DNA from 2 places in the Streptomyces sp. NPDC047028 genome. Region 2 is predicted to be linked to the other one. Evidence: riboswitches for the same ligand, from Rfam matches in the RefSeq annotation. Region 2 holds a riboswitch; the other holds the start of a gene.

Region 1 (3,934 bases), on a different contig from region 2:
TGGCGGTCCAGTCCGGTGGCGATGCGGCGCAGGTCCAGCCAGGGGATGCCGACGCCGCCGCCGGGGGCATGCGGGTTGAGCCAGAGGCCGTGGTGGTCGGGGTAGAGGGTGCGGGCCACGTCGACTCCGTCGACGACCTCGTACGACCGGTTCCAGCCGCTCGCGGAGAGTTCCTGAGCGGAGGTGACGCAGGGGGCGTAGTGGGAGCCGTCGACGTCCATCGTGCCGTACTGGGCGTCCGGGGAGCCGGCCTGGCCGTGCCACAGGAGCATCCAGATCTGGCCGGCGGAGGGGGTGGCGAGGGCGCGCAGCAGGGCCTCGTAGGCGTCGTAGCGCCCGGGGGTTACTTGGCGCAGCATGTGCTCGACGCTGCCGCTGTGGCTCGCGCTCACCTGTTGTACCGGCCCTTCTGGCAGTTGCCCCGCGTTTGGTGACAGCTTAAGCGCCCAGGGGGGCGGGGCCATGGGTTCGGTCGCGGGTGCGGGTGCGTGGTGGTTGATCGCGCAGTTCCCCGCGCCCCTTTGGGGGCGCCCCTGCTGGGCGGGGTCCGGGGGTCGGTCGCGGGTGGGGGTCGTCTGTGGCTTGTCGCGCCCACGCGGCGGAGCCGCGTATCGGACACAGCCCCGCGCCCCTTTGGGGCGCCCCTGCGGGGCGCCTCAGTGGCCGTGCTCGTAGAAGGGTCGGACGTTTGTTCTGAGCCAGGTGGCTACCGGGTCGTCTGTTGCGTCCATGAGGAGGAGGTTGACGGGGCAGGGGGCGGGGGTGGTGGTGAGGGCTCGGCCGAGGGCCTGGAGGGGGAGGTCGCGCAGGTCGCCCTCCCACTGGGTGAGTTCGACGCCGATGAACATGACCGGGTCGGCCGCCTCGATGGCGGCGAGGCAGCGGCGGGCCGTGCGGACCACGCCGGTGGCGGCGAACTCGGCGGAGGCGGCGGCGAGGAAGTCGACCGGGTCGTCCTGCCAGTCGGGCTCGAAGAGGCGGACCCGGCCGCCGGTGTTGGGGCCGTCCAGCGGGGTGCGGCCGGCCCGGCACAGCTCGGCCACCGCGTCCGGCGGGAGGGGAACGCCGACCACGCCGCCGGGGTTGACGGCCAGGCCCGCCTGCGGGGGCAGACCGCGGGCGAACTCCACGGCCGGGGCGATGGTGTACGACAGGTGGGCGCCGGCGGCCTGCCGGAACTGTTCCTCGGAGCTGAACACCGGGACGTAGACCTGGCCGTCGATCTCCATGCTGGGCAGGTCGAGGGGGCCGCTGTCCGGGCCGCCGCCGCCCGGCAGGGGTATCCACAGGAAGCTGCGGCCCAGCACCTCGATGATCCGCCCGGCCGCGCCGGGCACGCCGAGGGAGGCCGAGAGCACCTCCTCCAGTTCGTTGCCGGGCCAACCGCCGTGCGGGTGGGGGTGCGCCTGTGCCGGGAAGTCCGCGGGAACGTCCGCCGGGAAGTCCATGTGCCTACCGCCTGCTGGAAACCATCGAAACCACTGATGCGGCGATCAGATTAGTGGCTGGTCAGTCCGCGCGCTGTGCGAAGGCTATGCAGCGCAGGACGTCGGCCGCGGGGCGGTCCAGGAGGACGGCGGAGGCCGAGCCGGCGGGGAGGTCGCCGCGCTCCACCGCGCGCAGCAGCCGGGCCGTCGTACGGCGGTGGCGGCCGAAGGCGTAGCGGGAGACGCCGCGGCCGCGCTCGCGCTGGCCCGCGCGGGCCGCCTCGGGCGCCACGTCGAGCAGGAGCAGGTGGAGGCGGGCGCCGCGGCGGCGGGCCTCGCGGGCCAGCCAGCCGCGCACCCAGGTCTGGGTGCCGCAGTCGTGCACGACGATGCCCTCGCCGGAGCGCAGGGCGCGGCGCAGTCCCGCGTAGTGGGCGAGGCGGACCAGGGGGCGGTACAGGGCGTAGGGCAGGCGGCGGGGCAGCCGGGCGGCCCAGCGGTCGCGGGTGTCCTGGGAGTCGACGCGGGGGCCGGGGACCGCGCGGTGCATCAGCGTGGACTTGCCGCTGCCGGGCAGGCCGGTGATCACCACCAGGTCGTCCGGGCCGAAGAGCAGGGCGTGCGGGCTGCGGCCGGCCCGGTCGCGCAGGTCGCGGACGACCGGGGCGGGTCGGTCCGCGGTGCGCTCGCGGGCGGGGGCGGAGGGCTGCTTCGGCACCGCGATGCCGGTCGCGGCGGCGTACGCCGTGGTCCTGTTCACCGTGATCGTCCTCCCCTTGGGCTCGGTAATATCCATGCCCATCGAATGTAAAGAGAAGGTAATGCGCGGTGTCCGACGGCGGCGTGCGCGTACGGCCACAGGTCGGTTACAGATACCGGTCCTGACGGGTGCGCGTCCGGCGTGCAATGATGTGCGCGCCAACTGCATACCGGCCGCTTGAATCCGCGCGGGAGAGTCCTCAGCCATCGCCGCTGGGGCGCCGAAGGAGCAAGTCCCTCCCTTGAATCTCTCAGGCCCCGTTACCGCGCGGGCGAGGCACATCTGAAAAGCGGGCCGCTGCCGGCAGTGGCCCCACCCAAGGTGCAAGCCCTTGATCGTCCCTGTGGCGGTCGTGGCGAACCTCTCAGGTTCCGATGACAGATGGGGAGGAACGTTCCTCGCCTGTCACAGCCGACCCGGGAGACGACCGACCGATGAGCAGTACCGAACCCACTGAGCCGCGCCGCACCGCGCTCGATGCCCTGCATCGCTCGCTCGGTGCGACGATGACCGACTTCGCCGGCTGGGACATGCCGCTGCGCTACGGCTCCGAGCGCGACGAGCACCTCGCCGTGCGCACCAAGGCCGGCCTGTTCGACCTCTCCCACATGGGCGAGATCACCGTCACCGGCCCGCAGGCGGCCCAACTGCTCAACTTCGCGCTGGTCGGCAACATCGCCTCCGTAGGCGTCGGCCGCGCCCGCTACACCATGATCTGCCAGGCCGACGGCGGCATCCTGGACGACCTGATCGTCTACCGCCTGGCCGACACCGAGTACATGGTGGTGGCCAACGCCTCCAACGCCCAGGTCGTGCTGGACGCGCTGACCGAGCGCGCCGCCGGCTTCGACGCCGAGGTCCGCGACGACCGGGACGCCTACGCGCTCCTCGCCGTCCAGGGCCCCGAGTCCCCCGGCATCCTGAAGTCGCTGACCGACGCCGACCTCGACGGCCTCAAGTACTACGCCGGCCTGCCCGGCACCGTCGCCGGCGTCCCCGCGCTGATCGCCCGCACCGGCTACACCGGCGAGGACGGCTTCGAGCTGTTCGTGAAGCCCGAGCACGCCGTCGAGCTGTGGCAGGCGCTGACCAAGGCCGGCGAGGCCGCCGGACTGGTCCCCTGCGGCCTGTCCTGCCGCGACACGCTGCGCCTGGAGGCGGGCATGCCGCTCTACGGGCACGAGCTGACCACCGCGCTCACCCCCTTCGACGCCGGCCTCGGCCGGGTCGTGAAGTTCGAGAAGGAGGGCGACTTCGTGGGCCGCGAGGCGCTCACCGAAGCCGCCTCCCGCGCCGAGGCGAACCCCCCGCGCGTGCTGGTCGGCCTCATCGCCGAAGGCCGCCGCGTGCCGCGCGCCGGGTACCAGGTCGTCGCCGGCGGCCAGGTGATCGGCGAGGTCACCTCCGGCGCCCCCTCCCCCACCCTGGGCAAGCCGATCGCCATGGCGTACGTCGACGCGGCGCACGCGGCGCCCGGCACCGAGGGTGTCGGCGTCGACATCCGGGGCAGCCACGAGCCGTACGACGTCGTGGCGCTGCCGTTCTACAAGCGCCAGAAGTAGACACTTCTACCGGCGTCACGGCCGGGCACCGGGGCGCGGCCCGTCACCCCCGTGTGACCCCGCGCACATCCCGCCTGCCCCGGCAGCGGCGCCTGCGGTCCCCCTTTCACCAGCACTCCCGCGCGTACAGGAGAATTCAGGCCATGAGCAACCCCAAGGAACTGCGGTACAGCAAGGAGCACGAG
Region 2 (3,934 bases):
GTGGACGGATAGGTGATCATCAGAACGGCGAGTTCGTCGCGGTGCTTCTCGATCTTCGCGCGCAGGTCCTCGACGTCGATCTCGCCGTCCTCGGCGGTCTTGACGACGACGACCTTCATGCCGGCCATCACGGCGCTGGCGGCGTTGGTGCCGTGCGCGGAGGACGGGATGAGGCAGACGGTGCGCTGCTCGTCGCCGTTGGCACGGTGGTAGCCGCGCACGGCGAGCAGGCCGGCCAGCTCGCCCTGGGAACCGGCGTTCGGCTGCAGGGACACCTTGTCGTAGCCGGTGACCTCGGCGAGCCGGGACTCCAGCTCGTGGATCAGGGTGAGGTAGCCCTGCGCCTGCTCGGCGGGGGCGAAGGGGTGCAGCTGGCCGAACTCGGGCCAGGTGACCGGCTCCATCTCGGTGGTCGCGTTGAGCTTCATCGTGCAGGAGCCCAGCGGGATCATGCCGCGGTCGAGCGCGTAGTCCCGGTCTGCCAGCTTGCGCAGGTAGCGCAGCATGGCGGTCTCGGAGCGGTGCTCCTGGAAGACCGGGTGCGTGAGGTAGTCGTCGGTGCGCAGCAGCGCCTCGGGCAGCACCTCCTCGGTGGCGGCGTCGAGCGCGTCGATGGCGCCGTCCACGCCGAACGCGAACCACACGGCGCGGAGCTGGGCGCGTGTGGTGGTCTCGTCGCAGGCGATCGAGACGAGGTCGCCGTCCACGAGGCGCAGGTTGACGCCGCCTGCGCGTGCGGCGTCGACGACCTCGGCGGCCCGGCCCCCGACCTTGACGGTGAGGGTGTCGAACCAGGTGCCGTGGACGACCTCGACGCCACCCGCCCGCAGACCGGCGGCGAGGATCGTGGCGTACCGGTGGGTCCGCCGGGCGATGGCCCGCAGCCCCTCGGGGCCGTGGTAGACGGCGTACATGCCGGCCATCACGGCGAGCAGCACCTGGGCGGTGCAGATGTTGCTGGTGGCCTTCTCGCGGCGGATGTGCTGCTCACGGGTCTGCAGGGCGAGCCGGTAGGCCTTGTGCCCGTCCGCGTCCACGGAGACACCGACGAGCCGGCCGGGCAGGCTGCGGGCGAACTTCTCGTGCACGGCCATGTAGCCGGCGTGCGGTCCGCCGAAGCCCATGGGCACGCCGAAGCGCTGGGTGGTGCCGACGGCGATGTCCGCGCCCAGCTCACCGGGCGAGGTCAGCAGGGTGAGCGCGAGGAGGTCGGCGGCGACGGTGACGAGCGCGCCGAGCTCGTGGGCCTGGTCGATGACGGGCTTGAGGTCGCGTACGGCACCGGAGGCGCCCGGGTACTGGAGCAGCACGCCGTTGATCTCGCGTGCGGCGATGTCGGCCGGGATGCCGTCGCTGAGGTCGGCGACCACGATCTCCACGCCGGTCGGCTCCGCGCGGGTCTCGATCACGGCGATGGTCTGCGGCATCGTGTCCGCGTCGACCAGGAACAGGCCCTTCTTGTTCTTGCCCATGCGGCGCGACAGCGCCATGGCCTCGGCGGCGGCGGTGCCCTCGTCGAGCAGGGAGGCGCCGGAGGTGGGCAGGCCGGTCAGGTCGGCGACCACGGTCTGGAAGTTCAGCAGCGCTTCCAGGCGGCCCTGGGAGATCTCGGGCTGGTACGGCGTGTAGGCCGTGTACCAGGCGGGGTTCTCCATGACGTTGCGCAGGATGACGGGCGGGGTGAACGTCCCGTAATAGCCCAGGCCGATCATAGAGCCGAGGACCTGGTTCCGGTCGGCGAGCGTGCGCAGCTCTTCGAGCACCTCGGCCTCGGTGCGGGCGCCCGGCAGGTCCAGGGCGTCGGCGTTCTTGATGACGTCGGGGACCGCGGCGGCGGTCAGCTCGTCGAGGGAGCCGTAGCCGACGTGGGCGAGCATCTTGGCCCGCGCCTCGTGGTCCGGGCCGATGTGGCGCTGCTCGAAGGGGATGCCCGCTTCGAGATCCGAGAGCGGAATGCGATGGGCGGTCATTGCGGAGGCCTCCTGGTCTGACGCGACCTTCGAGGGGCACCCCGGCACGGGTACCCCGACGGCCTCCCCCTCTGTCATCTCAACCTGAGAGCTTCACCGGGCGCCCGAGAGCCCCGGCTTTCACCGTCGGTGAGAGCGGAAGCCGTCGACGCCCGCCCTGCTTTCCAGAGTGACCTCGTCCGTGCGGTACGTGAGCCTGAGAGATTCCGGGGAGGATTTGCTCCTTCGGCGCCTCCGAAGTGGTCGGAGGACTCTCCCGCGCGGGGTCAGCAGCCGCTGCCAGGGTACCAGCGGGGGCGGCGCACGAGCCTTCGAGTGGCCGCGCCCTTGAATGTGCTCTTTTGTAGTGCTTACGGATGAGTTGCGACCACGTGGAGGGAGAGGGACCGTGCAGACCGACATCGATCCGCGCAACCTGATCGGCCGCAAGGCGTTCGACAGCTCCGGCACCAAGCTGGGCACCATCGACGAGGTGTACCTCGACGACGCGACCGGCGTGCCCGAGTGGGCGGCCATACGGACCGGACTGTTCTCCCGGGACGCGTTCGTCCCCCTGGAGCCCAGCGAGCTGGTCGAGGGCTCCCTGCACGTCCCCTTCGACCGCGCCCTGATCAAGGACGCCCCCGACTTCGGTGTCGGCCGCCATCTCTCCCCCGAACAGGAACTCCAGCTGTACCACCACTACGGCCTGGACGTGGCCCCACCTCCCTCCGTCCCGGACCACACCTTCGGCAAACTGGCAGGCCCGGAAAACCCCTGACCACCCCTACCCCGCTCCCCACGACCCGGCCAGTCCCCTAAGGGGCCCTGGAGGACACTTCCGTCGCCGGCTCCCCGGAGAGGTCCGACGGGGTCCGGGGTGGAGTCCGGTGGCGGCCGGTGTCCGACAGAGGGGCAGGTGAGGGGGCGAGGGGGGCCGGGACCAGCGGCAACGGTTCCGTCGGCTCGAGCGACGGATCGTCCGCCGGGAACGTCCGGACCCGCCCCGGCCCCGAGTACGGCGTCTCGAACCGGACAGTGACCCTGCCGACGCCGCTGCCCTGCACCCACCCCTGGCCGTGCTCCGCGTGCCGCACGTCCTGCCCGGCCCGCCAGTGACGCTCGGCGGGCGACTCCGGTTCCGCCGCCGAGGGCTCGGCCACGACCTCCTCCGCCGGCTCCGCCCCGCCCTCCCCCGCCGCCTGGGCGAAGAGGTCCTCCTGCGTGTAGTCGGCGAGCCCGGTCACCCCCACTCCGAGCAGCCGTACCCCGCCCGTCGTGTCCACGGACTCCAGCAGCCGCGCGGCCGCCTCCCGGACGACCGCCGGATCGTCCGTGGGCCCACGGAGCGTCTCGGACCGCGTGAGGGTCGAGAAGTCGTACCGCCGCACCTTCAGGACGATCGTCCGCCCCGACAGCCGGGCCTCGCGCAGCCTCCGCACGCACCGCTCCGCGAGCCGCCGCACCTCCATGCCGACCCGCAGCCGGTCGTGAATGTCGACGTCGTAGGTGTCCTCCACGGACACCGACTTGGTCTCCCGGTCGGACACCACGGGCCGGTCGTCGCGCGCCAGCGCCATCGCGTACAGCGCGTGCCCGTGCGCGTTCCCGAGCAGCCGGACCAGTTCGTCCTCACCGGCCTCGGCCAGCTCCTCGACCGTGGTGATCCCGGCCCGCCGCAGGTGGTCGCCGGTCGCCGGCCCCACGCCGGGCAGGGTCCGCACCGGCATCGGCCCGAGCAGGGTCCGCTCGGAGCCCGGCTCGATCAGCATCAGCCCGTCCGGCTTGGCCTCCTCGGAGGCGATCTTCGCGAGCATCTTGGACGCAGCGAGCCCCACCGACCCCGTGAGCCCGGTGACCGCCCGGATGTCCGCCCGCAGCTTCACCCCGGTCCGCCGCGCCGACTCCTCGTCCCAGGCCGCTCCCGCGGCCTCCAGGTCCACGAACGCCTCGTCCAGGCTCAGCGGCTCCACCAGCGGCGACAG

What was found. Region 2 has a riboswitch for glycine ahead of gcvP (aminomethyl-transferring glycine dehydrogenase). Riboswitches for the same ligand answer to the same signal wherever they lie in the genome.
Region 1: linked by a shared signal. The riboswitch ahead of gcvT (glycine cleavage system aminomethyltransferase GcvT) and the one ahead of gcvP (aminomethyl-transferring glycine dehydrogenase) in region 2 are both predicted to bind glycine.

Annotation. Positions count from the first base shown of each region.
Region 1 is NZ_JBEYVS010000031.1:21,909-25,842, reverse strand. It holds gene ABZ854_RS25590 (enhanced serine sensitivity protein SseB C-terminal domain-containing protein) at 1-392, opposite strand, end outside; gene ABZ854_RS25585 (enhanced serine sensitivity protein SseB) at 657-1,448, opposite strand; gene ABZ854_RS25580 (AAA family ATPase) at 1,510-2,187, opposite strand; glycine riboswitch at 2,366-2,463, shown strand; gene gcvT (glycine cleavage system aminomethyltransferase GcvT) at 2,622-3,749, shown strand; gene gcvH (glycine cleavage system protein GcvH) at 3,893-3,934, shown strand, end outside.
Region 2 is NZ_JBEYVS010000002.1:9,271-13,204, reverse strand. It holds gene gcvP (aminomethyl-transferring glycine dehydrogenase) at 1-1,970, opposite strand, end outside; glycine riboswitch at 2,145-2,239, opposite strand; gene ABZ854_RS02195 (PRC-barrel domain-containing protein) at 2,359-2,730, shown strand; gene ABZ854_RS02190 (DNA polymerase IV) at 2,768-3,934, opposite strand, start outside.